DNA from 4 places in the Paenibacillus sp. FSL R5-0473 genome. Region 3 is predicted to be linked to each of the others. Evidence: riboswitches for the same ligand, from Rfam matches in the RefSeq annotation. Region 3 holds a riboswitch; each other region holds the start of a gene.
The links. Region 3 has a riboswitch for thiamine pyrophosphate ahead of MKY28_RS08565 (thiamine phosphate synthase). Riboswitches for the same ligand answer to the same signal wherever they lie in the genome.

Region 1 (4,835 bases), 3.5 Mb from region 3:
CAGTACATTATCTTCAATGGTGCGCCACGGGAAAAGAGCAGGCTGTTGGGGCATATAACTGATCTTGCCACGCTGTCCGGTTACATTCTGACCGTTCATAAGTACTTGGCCTTCCTGTGGCTTCAGCAGACCGCCGATGATATGGAACAGAGTACTTTTGCCACAGCCAGAAGGTCCAACGATAGCAACAAACTCGCCTTGCTCCACAGTCAGGGACAGGCCGTTCAGAACCGGTAGCTTGCTGCGCCGTTCACGGAATGATGCATGAACATTAACAACGTCCAGTGCAGGTGGAACCGGAGCAGGAGTCGTGTTGGCAGGTCGATCAGGCGTAGCCGAGTTAAACTTTTCACCGTGCGTTGGCTCCATCGCGTGTGCTCCTCGTCCATGATGGACTTGTTCGTCCTGTTGCCGATTCATATGGTCATCACTTCCTAATATACAGATTACTTGCTTTACTACCGCTTCTGTGGCCGCCAGCGCACGAGCAGCTTCTCCAGCAGGGCAATGAACAGGAAGAGCAGCAAGCTGAGCGCGACAATAATCATGATCGCTACGAATAGGCGATCCGTACGATAAGCCGACTTTTGCAACATCATATAATAACCAATACCCTTGTCTGCACCGATCCATTCGGCGATGATGGCACCCATCACGCTATAGGTAGCGGCGATTTTGACACCGGAGAACACGGATGGCAGCGCATGGGGGAGCTCCAGCTTCCAGAAGATCTGATGACGCTTTGCACCAGCCATGCGCATATAGTTCATCATCGCCGCGTCAGTACGGGTCAAGCCGTCCATGGCCGCCACTGCAACGGGGAAGAAGCAGACCAGAATGATCGTAATCAGCTTGGGCAGTAGCCCGAATCCGAACCAGATTAACAGGAGCGGCGCGAGCGCGATGGTCGGAATATTTTGACTAAGAATAAGTAAAGGATACAGGGCTGACTTGAGAAAAGGGACCAAATGCAGTACCATCGCAATCAGTAATCCAACCGCTGTTCCAGCGGCGAATCCAATCAGCGTTAACTGAATGGTTGCGGAAGCGTGCATGCCAAGCCGTTCGGCCTGGGTTGCCGCTTCGCGGGCGATGTCGGACGGTGCAGGCAGCATCCATTTCTCAATATGGAAGAGGGAGACGGCTCCCTGCCATATCGCTATAAAGAGAATAACCGCCACAATGGGCGGCCATACACTTTTGAAATAGGCAGGCATTAGCGATACTTCTCCGTCAGGGTATCCATGCTGAAGCCGGTAGGGCTATGGGCGATTTTGATCTGGGAGATGATGCTTGGGCTGCCAGCCTCCACGAGTACCTCGTGCATTTTACGGACAACTTCCAGCAGTTCCTCTAGTTCCCCCTCCATCGTGGTGTCGAGCGCGTTCACCTGATATTTCAGGCCGGATTGCTGAATAACTTCAATGGCGCGATCAACGTAAGGATAAGAGTTCTCGCCATTTGGCGTTTTCGGGATAACCTGAATACTAAGTAGTGTGCTTGCCATGAGAGATCACGGCTCCTTTCGTGATAAATAAAATGAACTAATGACTGTTACACTTGCCACTTCGATGACAGAATAACCTTCCAATCGCTGTTATCCCCAGATTTTTTTGATTCCCTTTCTCTAAAGGGAAAATCCGGTGATAAAGGCGACCGCTTCGCTTTTTCACGTTATTTCTGTCCTCTCCGTCATCGTGTAAATATTAAGTTCGTTTTATATGAGAAATTTTATTGGGGTAAAAACTCGTTCGTATATGCCTTGCTCACATCGATCTGTTCATCCAGCAGTTTTTTGCTAAACATCCAGTCGGTGTAGTTCTGCCACACTTCCTGCTTTTGCTCACCCCAACGCGGGGCGTCATCCGTGTATTTTGGACTAAGCCACTTCTGGCTTGCCAGTACCAAGTCTTTATCCAAGTCCGGTACGGCCTTGATCAGAATGTTTGCTGCGTCTTCGGGATGATCAATTGCGTATTGATATCCTTCTGAAGTGGCTTTCAGGAATGCTTTCACCAACTCAGGGTCGTTTTGGATCGTCTGCTCGTTTGTTACTAGTACAGGCGTGTAGTAATCCAGTGCATCTGAATAATCCTTCACATATAACATGTCGATCGGTTCTCCGCGCAGTTCGGCTTCAATACCTGTCCAGGCGTAGAAAATCCATGCGAAATCGATATCCCGTTTCACTGCGGTGAAAAAGTCGGCATCACCCATGTTAATGTTTTTCACTTTGGATACATCGGCTCCGTCGCCTTCCATAATGGATTGCATCACGGCTTCTTCGACTGGGGAACCCCAACCGCCATAGGTTTTACCTTCAAAATCTTTCGGTGACTTGATATTCCGATCCGCCGGAGCAGCGAAACCAGATGTATTATGCTGAATAACTGCTGCGATGGAGACCAATGGAACACCCTGTGTGCGGGCTTGAGTTACACTCTCCTGATAACTTACGCCAAAAGGCACTTCATTCGAGGCAACCATTGTATCTGCGCCACCGGCACCTGGTTGTACAATCTCAACGTTCAAGCCTGCGGCTTTATAAAAACCTTGATCTACAGCTGCATACAGGCCTGTATGATTCGTATTTGGTGTCCAGTCGAGCACCACTTTAATATCTTTCAGGGCGGCAGTGTCACCTTCGTTGCTGCTTTCCGTATTTGTGTTGCCGTTCTGCCCAGCTGGGGCAGCTTCTTTGCCACCACATGCGGCTACAGTCACCATAAGCACGCATAAGAGCAACAATCCCATCGTTTTACGCCATTTCATCTGTGGTCTCTCCTTCGGTATGTCCGGCCGATTGGCACGGGGTACTCCTTGGCTTCATATCCAATCATCTTGCATAAATCGACAGATTTATACCAGTTGAGATCTGGATGACGTTATTTTTGAACAAGTAAAACGTCCATCGATGTCATTCAAGGAAGCCAGACCGCGTTTAGCGGCAGTTTTTCTTGCAATATCAGGAAGGTGATGCTTCCAGTCTTATACTTTCTGATAGTAACAAAAAAAGCGCCCCGTATTCCGGGACGCGTGCAGGCGTTAGAGAGGTGGCGTTCAGCCATAGGGCTGTGCCATTTCGATATACTCCGATTCCTACGCTGGCATGATCCAGATCAGGTCTAAGGGTTAGTATCTTGGTGGGATACACTCTCAGCCGGCCAATTCCGACTCCCCTGGGAAACTATGAAGTTACGGGCATTACTAGGTGTAATTATAGGCCAGCGGGTGGAACGTGTCCAGTCATGAACTGGATAGGGACACGTATAAGTTATCAAACAGGCCGTTATACATATGTATAACAGCCTGCTTGGATGTGTTATTTTCAATAATTATCGTGGCGAATCATATAAGGCAATCTGACTGAGTGCAAAAGCATCGGATTTTGGGTCATAACCTACCTGTTTCTGAGTGGTTTCCAGATTCAATCGTTTAAACCGATTATTCGAGATCCCATGCAGTATGGTGAAGGGTTCCAGATCGGTAGTTGTAATTGCTTTGAACATCAAATCACACAAGTCAGCCGGACTAATATATGCGCTCATATCCCTTGCCTCCAGCACTGGTCCGTCCGGTTGAAAATCATCATATGCACCTATACGTATTGCTACACTTTGTAAACCTTCGGTATACGCAAAATAGGAAGCGAGCGATTCTCCAAAACATTTGCTAACCCCGTACAAATTCCGTGGGCGTGTTGGCATGTCCGGATAGACTTGAGCATCAATGGGATACCCCTCAATCGTCTGTGCACTGCTTGCAAGAATGACTCTTCGTACACCTTGGTCTTTAGCTGCACGGAATACATTAAATGTACCTTTGATATTGATGTCCAACAACGATTCATAAAATCCGGCATTCGGGGAAGGATCTCCCGCCAGATGTACAACCACATCCATGCCTTCGCAAGCATGCTGACAGGCTTCGGGGTCTGTCACATCCAGTGTCATGATCTCATGGCCGGTCCCTTGATACGTATGCAGTCTGTCGATATTTAAATCCGTTAGTCGCAGGTGAAATGCCTCTGACAAGTGTTGGGACAAGTCACGTCCAATTTTTCCGGCTGCGCCGGTAATTAAAATGTTCATAAATCAACTCCAATTCTTAGCGCTGGAAGAACTCAATCCATTCCTTTTCAGGTCCATAGATGAAGAAATAGCGATAACCGTTAGGCAGTGTGATAATCTCTCCGTCGATAAATTCGGCTTCGGTGGATTGGATGCGTTGGTACTCAGAATCAAGATCATGCACGTGGATCGCAAAATGGTGCACCGTACCTTCGGAAGGCAGCTTGTCGCTGTATCCTTGAATTAGCTCAATCTCAGTCTCGTTACTTCCATTGAAGCCGAGAAAGGCGAGCTGAATGACGCCGTTAGTATGGGTTACCCGGTCTTTCAATTCAAGACCAACAATCTCCGTATAGAAACGCAGCGTGGTCTCCAGATCACGCACGGCAATGCCGACGTGGTCAATGCGCTTTTGAAAACTCACAATCAAAAACCTCCTTATGTAGTGAATGTTTCTACCATTTTAAGGGATATCATAGAGCTGTACTACATGGTTGTCAAATCCAATTTTAATTTGGAAAAACCATAACTGTTCACAGAATGTTCACTTATGTGGAGGGTTTCCTCATCTCTATAATTACGAAGGTAAACAGAGAGGATGAGAGAATTGCCAACAAGCAAGAGGGAACAAATTATTTTCGGATTAATGATGTGTACAGGAATGGTCTTGGTCATGATGTTCTTCAATCTATGGCACAGTGGGTTACTCGGCAAGATGTCCCCGATTGAGATACTGCTTCAATTCATATTATGTTTTGTCATCGC
Region 2 (4,835 bases), 3.2 Mb from region 3:
GCCCCTCCTTTGAAGTTCAGTTGAAGATAACAACGACATGTAAAGAGAATTGCGTCGATTTCAGAGCCTGCTTCAGAGCGATATCTTAATGTAATATATCTTTATCGTATGTTCCAATATAGTCAAAGTCAATTGATTGAGGGCATTTGTTACGCAATTGTTATATAGTTCTTAAGATATATGGGTAACATTACCTTAGTGTGTAAATTACAGGGGATTAAGTCTTATAAAAAGGAAAAATTTACACGTTGGCCTATTTTGATTTTGGCTCTTTTTGGTTTACAGATGAGACCGTTTCTCATATAATTTATGTAACCAAGTTTCATGTGATGAAACATGAGGAGGGCATTATGCCATGGAAGATCGCAAGTTAACCGTCCGGGCTGTGGAACGGGCGCTGGATATATTATTATGTTTTACCACACGCAGTGATCTGGGACTCACCGAAATTGCCAGCCAGATTGGCCTGCACAAAAGTACAGTGCACCGTTTGATGGCTACGCTGGAGGATCGAGGGTTCGTGATCCGCGATGCAGCAACAGAGAAGTACCGACTTGGCATCCGAATCTGGGAGCTGTCAGCTCATATGTCCCGCAGTGATGATCCCGCTATTCTGCTGTTGCCTGCGATGGAGCGACTGAGAGATCGATTGGGGGAAACCGTTAGTCTGTACCTGCGTGATGGGAGTGAACGGATTCGAATTCAGGCTGTGCAAAGTGATCAGGCGATCCGCCGAGTTGCTCCCGTTGGTGTTAGACTCCCGCTGTCTGTGGGGGCTTCCAGCAAAGTCCTGATGGCGTTTGCCACGGACGAGGATCGTGAAGAACTGATGAACGGGCCGGAATGGCCGGTGTTTATTGATCCCGCGGTGTATTTAGCGCAGATGGGAGATATCCGGGATAACGGATATGCCACAAGTTACGAGGAACGTGAGCCGGGAGCTGCCGCGGTATCTGTACCGATTATGGATCGCAGAGGCAATATTGCAGCTGCGCTCTCGGTCTCAGGACCTGTCAGCCGACTTTCGCAGGAGACATTGCATGAATACGCACCTGTGTTGAAGGATGCTGCTACGCAAATGGGGCTCATGTTATCCTGATGTTGAGGTAAGTTTTTTCTCCAATAGAGTTTGATCATTTGGAATATAAAGGTTGTTTTTATGTTCCGGTTGCGCTACTCTGTAATGGACGGCTCAACGGGGCCAGCTTCATTGAATATGAACGGCGGCTTATGTAAGCCGCAACTTATTAACGTTACTGGGGGAGTCCGAATTGTCCGGACTGAGACGGAATCGCAAGAGATTCCGGACCCTTTGCACCTGATCTGGATCATACCAGCGTAGGGAAGTAATCGGCGATATGACCACAACCACCACATGATGTGACCCTTGTAGGGCTCCGTTAAGGAGCTGCGTAAAGGTGCATTATTGGTGATGGACATAAAAGTCGGTTCCTTCGGGGACCGGCTTTTTTATATACAGGGAACGGGCGATATAGCGCGGATTTTATGGGCTTCTTTTTCAATAACCTGCGAAAGTGGGCTTGGATAAGGAGAGGAGTCACCATAGATTCATGATTTGTGGCAGCCTCCGTCTGTTGTTAACTGTACATGAAAAGTGTCTCCCCTGGTCTGGTGTAGGATCGCTCTTTCTTCTCTGCATTGCGCATGATTTGGACAGGTACGTAAGCGACCTAATGATGAAACCAACCAAACAAGCGACGAACACTGAGGAGGAGACAAGCGAACATGAGTACAGGAAATCAAACGAGACAACAAGGGATGGAACAGGAACATAACGATCAGCAGGTGGAAAAAGAAACAGGGGCGGCCGGACGGGTTCAGCCCTTTCCGGGCAGCCGCAAAGTCTACATTCAGGGCTCACGGCCGGACATTGCTGTACCGGAACGTGAGATAGCCCTTCATGACACGAATACTCCCCAAGGGGTGGAGCATAACGAACCGCTGCGTGTCTACGATACGAGCGGCCCGATGACCGATCCCGCATTTCACGCCGATATCCGTGCAGGTCTGCCAGCTCTGCGCACACGTTGGATCACAGAGCGTGGCGATGTCGAAGCTTACCAAGGCCGTACAGTTAAACCGGAGGATAACGGACTGAAGCCCGGAGGGAAGAGAGCTGGCGCTGAAGAGTACCCCGGATTGCGTGGCAAACCGCTGCGAGCACAGCCAGGACGCTGCGTGACTCAGATGCATTATGCGAGGCAGGGAGTCATTACGGCTGAGATGGAATTCGCCGCCATTCGTGAAGGCGTGGAGCCGGAATTTGTGCGGCAGGAGCTGGCGAGTGGACGGGCCATTCTGCCATCCAACATCAATCACCCGGAGAGTGAGCCGATGTTGATCGGTCGTCATTTTCACGTGAAGATCAATGCCAACATAGGTAACTCTGCCGTATCTTCCTCCATCGAGGAAGAGGTCGAGAAGATGACTTGGGCGGTACGATGGGGATCGGATACGGTGATGGATCTGTCCACAGGCAAAAACATTCATACCACCCGGGAATGGATCATCCGTAATTCACCTGTGCCGATTGGTACGGTACCGCTGTATCAGGCGCTGGAGAAGGTGAATGGCGAAGCGGAAGCGCTGACCTGGGAGTTGTACCGTGACACACTCATTGAGCAGGCAGAGCAGGGCGTGGACTACTTTACGATTCATGCAGGTGTACTGTTGCGTTATATCCCCATGACCGCCAAGCGGATGACAGGCATTGTGTCTCGAGGTGGGTCCATTATGGCAGCATGGTGCCTTGCGCATCATCAGGAGAATTTTTTGTACACCCATTTTGAAGAAATCTGCGAGATTATGAAAAGGTATGATGTGGCGTTTTCGCTGGGAGATGGACTTCGTCCAGGCAGTATCTACGATGCGAATGACGAAGCTCAGATGGCGGAACTGGCTACGCTTGGGGAACTGACGCAGATCGCATGGAAGCATGATGTGCAGGTGATGATCGAAGGCCCGGGTCACGTGCCGATGCATAAAATCAAGGAGAATGTGGACTTGCAGATGGAAATCTGTAAAGAAGCACCGTTCTACACACTTGGGCCGCTAACGACCGACATTGCGCCAGGATATGATCACATCACGTCCGCCATTGGGGCAGCCATGATTGGCTGGTTCGGCACGTCCATGCTCTGTTATGTTACGCCAAAAGAACATTTGGGCCTGCCCAACAAGGATGATGTGCGGGAAGGGGTCATCGCCTACAAGATCGCAGCTCATGCCGCCGATCTGGCGAAAGGCCATCCGCGTGCTCAACGCCGCGATGACGCATTGTCCAAGGCACGCTTTGAGTTCCGCTGGCGGGACCAGTTCAACCTGTCACTGGACCCGGAACGGGCATTATCCTACCATGACGAGACGCTGCCAGCAGAAGGGGCCAAGGAAGCTCATTTCTGCTCCATGTGCGGACCAAAGTTCTGTAGCATGCGCATTACGCAGGACATTCGTGCCTTTGCCGCTGATAAAGGATTGTCCGAGAATGAGGCTGTAGCTGCCGGGATGCAGGAAAAGGCCGAGGAATATCGGACACGCTCCTAGGCGCCGGTACAGCGCAAGCTGGGCAGTCTGAAATAGAGATAAAGCCGTTTCTCTCTGTCATTGCAGAGAAGAACGGCTTTTTTTAGTTTTATGTCATGTATGTATTCTTAACCTTACTCAGCCTTTATCAGAATTAGCTTTGTGATTAAGTGTGGTCCATATCTTATACAGAATTCCTGCGATAACGAATAAAAGAGCATCACTGAGTTTTGGTGCTCCTCCGTATAGAAATGCGGAACAGGAAAAACCTACTATAAACAGTAAAACAATATAGAGGAATCGCATATTAGTTCACCTCGTTAATTTGTGGTGTTACTAAGTAAGTGAGTTCATAGTTGCATAGTTTCAGATAGAACTTGTTACTTCACTCCAAATCAGCATCTACTCTCGAGTCAGTCCCAAATTCTTCTCCAAATACGCCGCAAGCAATGCCAGCGGGCTATGGATTGGAATACCGCGATCTATTGTAACCTGTGCAGCAGCGGGAGCCATAGACAGCTGGGATGCCACTACCGTTTTACCCGGATACTGCTCAGCAATCTGCTGTAAGCCTTCACGTACCGCTTCGAGATACCCTTGCTGATCTCCACGCATAATCAACTCAAATGTCCCAGGGATGCACACCGCTTCCGTCTGAGATGTCTTGGCAACGTGTAGTTGCTCATTCTCATCCTCTTGCTGTAATGCCTGATTCAACCGTGCCATCGTTCCTTCAACGGTTGCCGGGTTGGTGAATGCTATTATGTAATCTCCTGGTACTCGCCGCATCTCCTGCAATAACGGATCATCTATGCCGATCACAGGCACAGGGACCTGTGACGCTTCCTGCTCCAGTACTGTCGCAAACAGGGTGCAGGTGACCAGAATGGCATCGGCATGACACTCAGCGATCCATTGGAGAGTCTGGGCTACCTTCTCGTGAATGACAACCTCGGAAAAGTCAGCATCATGTTTAAGACGGTCCAGACCTGGATCGACGTAATGGACCAATTCAACTTCATAAGGAGCAAGCGTCTCTTCAATTAAGGCGATGTTGGAATAATGAGCGTGAAAACAACCAATGGTGATCATGTGCTAAGTCCCCTTTTACAGTTCGTATATGTCATGGATCTTTTAGATATTTAAACCATTATAGAAACATGCCTGAGAACTGTACAGTCGTTTATTGCTCAACGCCAATAACCGCCCTTCCGCCAAGCTGCGGAAAGACGGTCGATAACCGGATTCGACTAGGGTCGGTCCGGTGTCCATTTTTTATCTAAGGGAAGGAG
Region 3 (4,835 bases):
ATCTGGGAGTAATGTCATTCCATCTCCGATGACTTCGACTTTTATCATATCACAAAGTCCTGAAGCCCGCGCAAGCTCGGCAATCCGCACCGCCTCTTCCGCAGTGGAAGCCCCTGCCGTATTCGGAAGAAGTGTGTATTTATCCAGATCCAACGTATCCAGGAAATGCTTCTGGTTACGCTCTTCCAGATTCAGACGACGAACAGCAAAGGTCAAAACTTCCGTTTCAGATGCTTCCACAGCCTGACTTTGCACTTCCAGATCCGAAAACTTACCTGTTCCAAGCAACAATCTGGACTCAAACGTATATTTACCAATGTTCAACATCATCAACCGCCTCCTACAAAATGTACAATCTCAATTCGATCGCCTTCTCTTAATTCCGTCGTTTCATGATACTCGCGGGTTAAAATATGCTTATTCAGCTCTACAACTACAGTCTTGACATGCAGGTCAAAAGATTGGAGCAATTTATCCACACGATTCAATCTGTCTTCAATCTCCATCCGTTGACCATTAACGATGATATTCACTGCACCACTCCCTTTCTGTTCAATCGCTCAGGGGTCAGCGCCTCAATTCCGAGTTCTTCTGAGCTTTTGCCAGCGAGCAACTCAGCGATAAGCCTGCCTGTTATCGCACTAAGTAAGATACCGTTGCGGTAATGCCCAAAGGCGGCGAACAGCCCGGGTATACTCTTGCATGCACCTATATAAGGCAGTCCATCGGGAGTTGCCGGTCTCACGCCTGCCCACGCTCGTATAAATTGCGCTTCTTTCATCCCAGGCACCCAGTGGGTAGCCGCTGTGATCAGCTTCTGAACACCCTGTACAGAAACGTTCAGATCCGTTCTGCCTGGCAGACTGGTTGCCCCGAGCCAAACTTCGCCATTGGCTTTGGGAACAATATAGATATCCTCTGCATACACCGTTCTGTCAGGTCTGTACCCTGCATGTTCATCTGCGAACTGAACGGCGGCTATTTCACCTTTTACCGACCACACAGGCAAGCTCAGATTCACATGTCTCATCAACTCTTCACTCTGTAATCCAGCCGCTATAATGACATGTTTGCATCTCATCTCGCCGATCGATGTGTTGATCCCCTGCACGCCGTGTTCGTTTGCTTGCACACGTATATCCTGTATGTCCTCCATAACCTGTGCTCCCAATACTTGAGCGGATTCAGCATATGCCTTTGTTAGATGGACTGGAAGAATCTCACTCTCGTAAGGTCTGTAGTAGGCTCCATACGTATCTCTGTTAAGCCATGGTGCCTCCTGTTGCACAACGGAACGATCCCACCACACCTCATCAGCAGAAGCAGACAACGCAGACTTCCGATTGTTCTTATAGCTACTTAATTCACTGTATGAACGAAAAGGAGTTAGGAATCCATGGCGTTGCAGACCAGTCTCTACCTCACTGAGTGTAGCCATTAGCACCTGTTGCTCGATAAGTAACTGCCTGCTCTGCCTGGCAAGCTTAGCCATCAAAGGATGAGCAAAATCCTCACTGTCTGCTGCCAGCATCCCAGCCGCTGCGCAAGAAGTCCCTCCTGCAATCGCCGAACGCTCCAGTAACAGCACATCCTGTCCACGGGAAGCAAGCTCATACGCAATGGCACATCCAACAACGCCTCCGCCTACAATAATCGTTTCTGCATAAATCTTATCCGGTCTATCAGTAATGATCTTTTTCATCCTCTCATCTCCTTGATTCAGCGGCTCAAACTTTCTGTAGCAACGATAGCCTGCCTTAATGATTCAGCGGCCCGATCCGGGGAATCGCTCGCCCATACATTCGAAATCACAGCGACTCCCTGTGAGCCTGCAGAGCGAATAGCGTGAATGTTTCCCGGTTCGATGCCCCCAATCGCCATGACAGGAATGGAGACACCAGAGCACACTTCATCCAGAGCATATAATCCTCTTGGTTCAAGATCAGGCTTACTGTTGGTTGAGTAGACATGCCCGAAGAAAAGGTAATCGGCTCCCCGTTCTTCAGCGATTTTTGCCTCATCGATTGAATGAACAGATACACCCAGACGAATTCGCTGGACATTGCTTATAACAGTAGGGTTATAGTTACGTATCGCTTCTTGTCCCCAATGTACACCGCCATAGATGTCATTCTGTGGTGGCAGTTCTGAACCATTGATAACGATGCGACAAGATGGAACGCCAATGCGACGCAGACTTTCAGCCCAACCTATCTTGTCTTGCCATGTGAGTTGTTTTTCTCGTATGTGAATATAGTCCACCCATGGCCAAACGTCCTTTGCAGCTTTTACAAAAGATGCTTGATCCCCTGTACCCGTAGATACAACATGCAATTCAAATGATTCGTGAACATGTTCATGATAAATTACCGTACTGTTCATCTCCTTTCAGGCGTGAATGCTATGAAAACACAAAAAAGCCACTCCCGTAGGGGAGTGGCTGCGTATTAATTATAGGACCAGATGACTGACTGATACATACAGTTCATTTCGTGCAATAAAGCTATAGACCTTATAGCCATAACGTTATACACGCAACTGCATGTTTCAATTTACTAAGCAAGACGGTTGAATTCTTTCGAATTGCCGTTTGCTCACGTCATTCACTGAAACGCGCTCGCCACTTCCCTACGCTGGTATGATCCAGATCAGGTGCAAAGGGTCCGGAATCGCATTCTTCCATCTCAGCCACATCGTGCGGCCCCCCTAGTGTTCATATGAAGTTGTAGCCTATGTTACCATAGAAGGATTTTTTTGTCACCGTTCATTTCTATTAAGCGTTGCTTGAATTGTCTAGTTTTTCTCAGACCATTCTTCAACATTCCATGTTTTGGTAACCCAACCCTCGTAGAAATCAGGTTCATGAGATACCAGCAACACCGTTCCCTTGAATTCTTGCAAGGCACGCTGTAACTCAGCTTTAGCTGTGACATCCAAATGGTTCGTCGGCTCATCGAATAGAATCCAGTTGCTTTCACGCATCAAGAGTTTGCATAGACGAACCTTGGCTTGCTCTCCACCACTCAGCATGTTAAGCGGACGGGTAATGTGCTCATTTTTCAACCCGCAGCGAGCGAGATGACCCCGGACTTCATTTTGGGTCAAATGTGAAAACTCATTCCACACATCCTCAATCGGCGTGATATTCCCAGCACGAACTTCCTGCTCAAAATAGGCCGTTTCGAGATAATCTCCCAAGAAAGTCTTTCCACTGAGTGGAGATATTTTTCCCAGGATGGTTTTCAGCAGTGTTGATTTACCCACACCATTACAACCTACGATGGCAATTTTTTCACCACGTTCAATTGTCATTGTCATCTTAGGCAGCAAAGGATACGTATATCCAATTTCAAAATCAATGCCCTCAAAGACCGTTTTGCTACTCGCACGGGCATCCTTGAATTTGAACGTTGGTTTGGCCGCTTCATCTGGACGATCAATACGTTCAATTCTGTCCAGCTGTTTCTCCCGGCTCTTCGCTCGACCCGAAGTTGAAGCACGTGCCTTATTACGCTGAATGAAATCTTCTTGCTTCTTGATGTACTCTTGCTGTTTCTCGTATGCATCAATATGCTGGGCTTTATTCATATCAGCCATCTCAAGGAACTTGTTATAGTTCGCTGCATATCTCGTTAATTTGGCAAATTCCAAATGATAAATGACATTTACGACTTCATTCATGAATTCCGTGTCATGGGAAATTAAGAGGAACGCATGAGGGTAGTCCTTCAGGTAACGTGACAACCATTCAATGTGCTCTACATCCAGGTAGTTGGTCGGCTCATCCAGCAAAAGGGCTGTAGGCTTCTCAAGCAGAAGCTTGGCAAGAAGCACCTTTGTACGTTGTCCACCACTTAGAGCTGCGACATCCCGATCAAGACCAATTGCGGACAAACCAAGTCCATTGGCCATCTCTTCCACTTTTACGTCAATCAGATAAAAGTCGCCCTGTTCCAGTTGTTCCTGAATATCGCCCATCTCTTCCAGCAACTGCTCTAGCTTATCTGGATCTGCATCTGCCATCTGGTCCGTTATATTCATCATTTCTTTTTCTAATTCAAGCAACGGAAGGAAAGCATCTTTAAGAACGTCACGAATGGTTTTGCCTGGGGTAAGCTTCGTGTGCTGATCCAGATATCCATAACGGACCTTAGGTGTCCATTCCACTTTTCCACTATCTTTAAGCAATTTACCGGTAAGGATGTTCATTAATGTGGATTTACCCACACCATTGGCACCAACAAGTCCTACACGCTCTCCGGCAAGTAAACGAAACGATACATTTTTAAATAACGTGCGATCTCCAAAATTGTGACTTACGTTCTCTACTGACAATAAACTCATAAGATGAGGTTGCTCCTATCTATTAGACATTACTTTTATTATTGTTCCGAAACCCTATTCTAGCACAGGTCCCGTCTTTTCTGAAAGTAATGTAAACAGTTCAGGAACCTCTTACATAATTTTGTCATACAGGCTACCCTAACGATTAGAGCATTTATATTCGAAATAGCCTTGTGCAGCTGCTTGTCTTGCGTCTGTAAACACCTCTTCAGCACGGTAACCATTACCACAAGTGGAGGGATAATAGTACTTGATACCCGTTAAAGGATCTACCCCACCTACGATGGCCGTTTTCTTCACAAGTCTGCCTCCACCGATTGCGTAGTTGTTGATCTTCTGGTCACCCACACCTATACCTTGGATAAAGGCCATAATCCCTGTATCGTTAATGGAGTTGTACCAATCTTCCTGCGCAATCAGGGGCATCGTAAACGTATAGGAAATACCGTTCTTTCTGGCAAACTCATTATGGCGGTTAATCACATCAGCCA
Region 4 (4,835 bases), 350 kb from region 3:
AAAGCCAATGTGACAATTCCAACGAACACGGGGATATGGGCGCATATTTCGGCTACTCCGGAACGACCGGCGGATATCCCGGCGGGCAAGCGGAGTATTTACGGGTCCCATTTGCTAATTTTACCCACTTTAAGATCCCTGAAAACTGCGAACAACCGGACGAAAAGCTAAGCTTGATCGCCGATGCCATGACGACGGCATTCTGGAGCGTAGATAACGCCGGCGTTAAAAATGGAGATACGGTCATTGTGCTCGGCTGCGGCCCGGTCGGACTCCTAGCCCAGAAGTTCTGCTGGCTGAAAGGAGCTAAGCGGGTCATAGCCGTCGACTATGTCGATTACCGCTTAAAGCATGCGAAGCGAACAAACAATGTGGAAATAGTAAACTTCGAACAGGATAAGAATATTGGGAACACTCTCAAGGAAATGACCAAAGGCGGCGCCGATGTTGTCATTGATGCGGTAGGAATGGACGGCAAGATGAGCGATCTTGAATTTCTAGCCAGCGGTATGAAACTGCAAGGCGGCACCATGAGCGCATTTATCATTGCATCTCAGGCTGTTCGCAAAGGTGGCACCATTCAAGTCACTGGGGTATACGGCGGACGTTATAACGGATTCCCGCTCGGTGATATCATGCAGCGAAACGTGAATATCCGTTCCGGACAAGCTCCGGTCATTCACTACATGCCATACATGTACGAGTTGGTTACGTCTGGCAAAGTGGACCCTGGCGACATTGTTACGCACGTCATTCCGCTCAGCGAGGCCAAACGGGGCTATGAAGTGTTCGATACAAAAACGGACGATTGCATTAAAGTCATCTTAAAGCCTTAAATATGAATAGATACATGGGAGGACAATCTGAATGGATTCCACATACGCTTTGCATGAGATTCTCGAGGTACATGAAATAGCTGCGTTCAAGACGGTTTGTATGACTAAATCCAAGACCATGCAAGCTCTGGTAACCGACCCGGAGCTCAAGCAAATTTTGCAACAAGATGCGATCTTATCACAACAGCAGCTTCAGGAGCTCGGTGGAGTGCTGTCTAAAGCGACTGTATAGGAGATAAAAAAATGAACCCAATATTAGAACACATGACTGGTCTTAATACGCTGACCGATGACGTGATCGCAATGGATTTTTTGATGAACGCCAAGAGCGGTGTCAGAAACTACGCCATGGCTGTGACCGAATGTGCCACCCCCGAAATCAAACAAATTTTGATGAAACAGCTCGATGAAGCCATAGATTCTCATGAAAAGATATCAAATTACATGGTGCAGCATGGTTTATACCACCCTTACCATATTGCAGAGCAAATTCAGCTCGATCTGAAAAACATTCAGACTGCTATGAACATTCCGTCCTGACACCCTTTTTGATTTTAGCCAGAGACTTCAGAGAACAAAATGTCCCTGTGTCAAGAATTTCAACAATGAAAAAAGGCGGATACTATCCGCCCTTTTTTTGGCATCGTCACGAAACACGCTTATTGCAAGCGTTCCTTTACGTATTCTACTTATTTCTATCCTGAGACTGTTTATGGCCGCTGCTCTCTACTTTAATTGACTACAGTGAACTTAAGGCTCCAGCTTCCATGACATTTCCCAAAAATCAAGCTCAAAGCGACTGCACATCACGAAAATATCCTCCATCCGTTGGTACGTTCCCTCGCTACAGCCTTCTAATAGCTTATCAGTTAACGTCACTAGGGATTGATTGTTGCTGTTGTATTCAGAGGAAGCATATCCTGTGATCCACTCTCCGTAAAAAGGATGCTCAGCTGCACCTGGCTTTTGGGCAAGGACTTGACCAATCTCTGCATAGCTCCATGAGCAGGCCAGAATGGATACAAGTACTTCTGCTATGCCACCCGCATGGGAAACAGAGAGCATATAGTTAGTATAGGCTGCATTTTTCAGGGCAGGTTTTACCTGGAAAACATGATCCTCTGTAATTCCTAATCGCTCCATATAAGAACGATGAATTTTCATTTCACCATTCAGGATGTTATCTACGTTTTCACTAAAAAACTGCATCAATTTGGGGTCGTGCGACTTGACAATACCTAGTGCAAATACGCGGGCATAATCGAACAGGTACAAGTAGTCTTGCAGCAAATAATAACGAAATTGTTCAACCGTTAAGGAACCATCTCCGATTCCTTTAACAAAGGGATGCTCAAGACATTCCTTCCACACAGGCTGTGCTGCCTGATATAGTCTCTCTGAAATAGTCAACATGTGTTCCTCCAATTCATAATGTACGTATTTAAAAACAAAAAAACGAAACATCCTATGGATGTTTCGCAGACAAATACACTAAAACAAGGGGGTTCGCATGAGCTACCCAAGTACAGTGTTTCATCGTTGCATCCCTACGTTGGCATTATCCAAATCAGGTAAGGTCGGTTTAACACCCTCTCAGCCGGTTAAGGCTCCCTCGCAAACGGTTGTATGTAGTTGATTACTTTCCTATTCCCATAAAAGATAAAATAACATCCATTTAGTATATCAAGGGCTGTTAAATATAGTCAAGGAAGATTGTATCGCCCCTCATCACCTTTGGTGACGTATGTAAACGATGAAAACCATCACAACAATGGTTGAGTTTCAGCCACTGTTATGATGGTTTCTATTCTTGCAACTACTGCCGATGGTTTAATGCCCGAGTTTGTTCTTTCCGACAAAAGTGAGTATTCCGTACTGGGAAGTATTTCTCCAGCTCTCATTGGTCGTATCATTCCACTTGGCTACGCTCTGCTTACCTCCGCCCTGGTTGTCGTTAATTTGGAGCTCGAAACCGAGAACATTTCCTGCTTTGGGCGTCAATGATTGTAAATGAATTCTGGCTTCTACGAGATATCCTTTATTTGTTTTCTTCACAGCACTTACAAGGCGTCCAGGTGAGGCACCCCCTGCAAAGGTTCCCACATTGTCTGCACTGATTCTGAACTGGGCATCATCATATTGAAAATACGGTGTGCGCTGGTGATTCTCGTCCAGGAAAATCTCAACCGAATCCTGATCCCATGGGTTGATACTATCTGTAATGATGTTTGGATCAGTGACGTCGATCAGCAGGTATAGATACTCACCTGACCACATTGCGCGAGCCACTGCCTCTGCACCTTCGCTCTGGTTCAACCGTTTTACTTCAAATGGTGCAGCCTTATTCCATGATGTGTCTTTCTTCCCATCAATCTGAACAATCCCTTGCACAGCTTGTGCAGATTTGGGCATAGGGGCGAGTTGAATCACGCCGTATTTGCTTGTATCCTGTTCCTGAGATTGTGTTCGATCATTCCAGTACAGTGGATTATAAGGTTGTGTCCCACTTGAACCGCCATCAGTCACACGGATATCCAATCCGGCTTCATATTCTGATCCGACTTGGATACCACCCCACGGAATGGACAATTCAACCTGATATCCGGCTTTTGTCTCGCGTACACGATATGAACGCTGCTCCACACCCTCAGCTTTGCCCGACCGCTTAATGATTACGTGTCGGTCATCTGCTTCATATGAAGTGGTCTTGCCATTATTGAGATCAACAAAGATATCTACTCTGTCATTCACATCTGCCTTTGCATCCTGTACATCCACGAGGATATACAGGTTACTATGATCCCATAAAGTGCGGAAACTGGCTGATCCCGAAGAGTCACCCTTCAGTGGAGTAGACACCGCTTTGTTCCAGAGCGGATCTTGTGTCTGTTTTTTGATATCCGGTTTACCCGAAAGTGAGACGGCTCTCTGCGTCAACACAGGCAAACTGGATTCATCCACGAGTCCCCAGTATGCCTTTTTGGCCTTCAGGGCTGAATCAAACAGCATAGCCTGGTTGTTGTAAGACTTCTCATCTTGGAGTCCCCATAAGGTAACTGAAGAAATGTGGTCTTTGTGTTTTTTGTACAAATCCAACAGTTCCTTATATCGATACGCCTGCTTTACTGCAACTTCATCGGACATCTCTTCACCAAATGGAATTCCGCTATCCACATCCAGTTCCGTGATCTGAATATCCAATCCAAGTTCGGCGAACATGCTGATCGTTTTTTCAATTTCCTTGATGGGCGGGGATTCCAGGTTATAGTGGGATTGCAAACCCACACCATCGATGAGCCCTTTCTCTTTCAGTCGTTTGACCAACTGATACATATGCTCTCTTTTCTCAGAGATTTCCGTGAAGTATTCGTTGTAATATAATTTGGCATTCGGATCGGCTGCACGAGCGAATTCATAGGTTTTCTCAATATAATCCGGACCAATTAGTTCATAAAAGGGACTTTTACGTAAACCGTTGGCATCACCATTGCTATCCGCAATCGCCTCGTTTACCACATCCCAGGCATAGATCTTACCTTTGTATCGGGTCATGACGGTTTCAACGTAATCCTGAATCCGGGCAAGTAGTAATTCTCGACTCGCAGGGTTACCCTGAGGATCCTTGAACATCCACTCTGCTGCATCAATATGCCACAACAACGCATGTGCGCGTACGCCCATACCATGCTCCTCGGCGAACTGAACATATTGATCGGCTGCCTCGAACTCATAAACACCTTCGGAAGGAGACATGTACTTCGGTTTCATCTCGTAGGTTGCGGTCAAGCTGTTAAAGTGCTTTGTGAGCAGTTGTCCATATGCGCCTTCCAACTGCCAGCGATACACCGCTGCACCAATGGGGAAATCATCTTGATACAGGTCTTTCAGAGACAGAATCCCTTCTTCAATCTCCAGTTGCTCGGCCAGAGTAAATGATACATCATCCACATAGAACGATAACGTATCTACGCTATCTTCAGAGATGTAGGGTGTTTCGAT

Region 1: linked by a shared signal. The riboswitch ahead of MKY28_RS23735 (ABC transporter substrate-binding protein) and the one ahead of MKY28_RS08565 (thiamine phosphate synthase) in region 3 are both predicted to bind thiamine pyrophosphate.
Region 2: linked by a shared signal. The riboswitch ahead of thiC (phosphomethylpyrimidine synthase ThiC) and the one ahead of MKY28_RS08565 (thiamine phosphate synthase) in region 3 are both predicted to bind thiamine pyrophosphate.
Region 4: linked by a shared signal. The riboswitch ahead of tenA (thiaminase II) and the one ahead of MKY28_RS08565 (thiamine phosphate synthase) in region 3 are both predicted to bind thiamine pyrophosphate.

The regions. Positions count from the first base shown of each region.
Region 1 is NZ_JBBORL010000001.1:5,419,708-5,424,542, reverse strand. Features, by position in the region: gene MKY28_RS23750 (ABC transporter ATP-binding protein) at 1-420, opposite strand, end outside; gene MKY28_RS23745 (ABC transporter permease) at 459-1,217, opposite strand; gene MKY28_RS23740 (thiamine-binding protein) at 1,217-1,507, opposite strand; gene MKY28_RS23735 (ABC transporter substrate-binding protein) at 1,732-2,772, opposite strand; TPP riboswitch at 3,079-3,191, opposite strand; gene MKY28_RS23730 (NAD-dependent epimerase/dehydratase family protein) at 3,336-4,091, opposite strand; gene MKY28_RS23725 (VOC family protein) at 4,108-4,494, opposite strand; gene MKY28_RS23720 (hypothetical protein) at 4,669-4,835, shown strand, end outside.
Region 2 is NZ_JBBORL010000001.1:5,162,753-5,167,587, reverse strand. Features, by position in the region: gene MKY28_RS22600 (IclR family transcriptional regulator) at 356-1,099, shown strand; TPP riboswitch at 1,249-1,362, shown strand; gene thiC (phosphomethylpyrimidine synthase ThiC) at 1,780-3,564, shown strand; gene MKY28_RS22590 (hypothetical protein) at 3,946-4,635, opposite strand; gene MKY28_RS22585 (hypothetical protein) at 4,819-4,835, opposite strand, start outside.
Region 3 is NZ_JBBORL010000001.1:1,950,246-1,955,080, reverse strand. Features, by position in the region: gene MKY28_RS08580 (thiazole synthase) at 1-327, opposite strand, end outside; gene thiS (sulfur carrier protein ThiS) at 330-533, opposite strand; gene thiO (glycine oxidase ThiO) at 530-1,702, opposite strand; gene MKY28_RS08565 (thiamine phosphate synthase) at 1,720-2,382, opposite strand; TPP riboswitch at 2,609-2,718, opposite strand; gene MKY28_RS08560 (ABC-F family ATP-binding cassette domain-containing protein) at 2,794-4,344, opposite strand; gene MKY28_RS08555 (hypothetical protein) at 4,483-4,835, opposite strand, start outside.
Region 4 is NZ_JBBORL010000001.1:2,303,421-2,308,255, forward strand. Features, by position in the region: gene MKY28_RS10100 (zinc-dependent alcohol dehydrogenase) at 1-836, shown strand, start outside; gene MKY28_RS10105 (hypothetical protein) at 868-1,068, shown strand; gene MKY28_RS10110 (spore coat protein) at 1,080-1,376, shown strand; gene tenA (thiaminase II) at 1,587-2,249, opposite strand; TPP riboswitch at 2,363-2,460, opposite strand; gene MKY28_RS10120 (endo-1,4-beta-xylanase) at 2,667-4,835, opposite strand, start outside.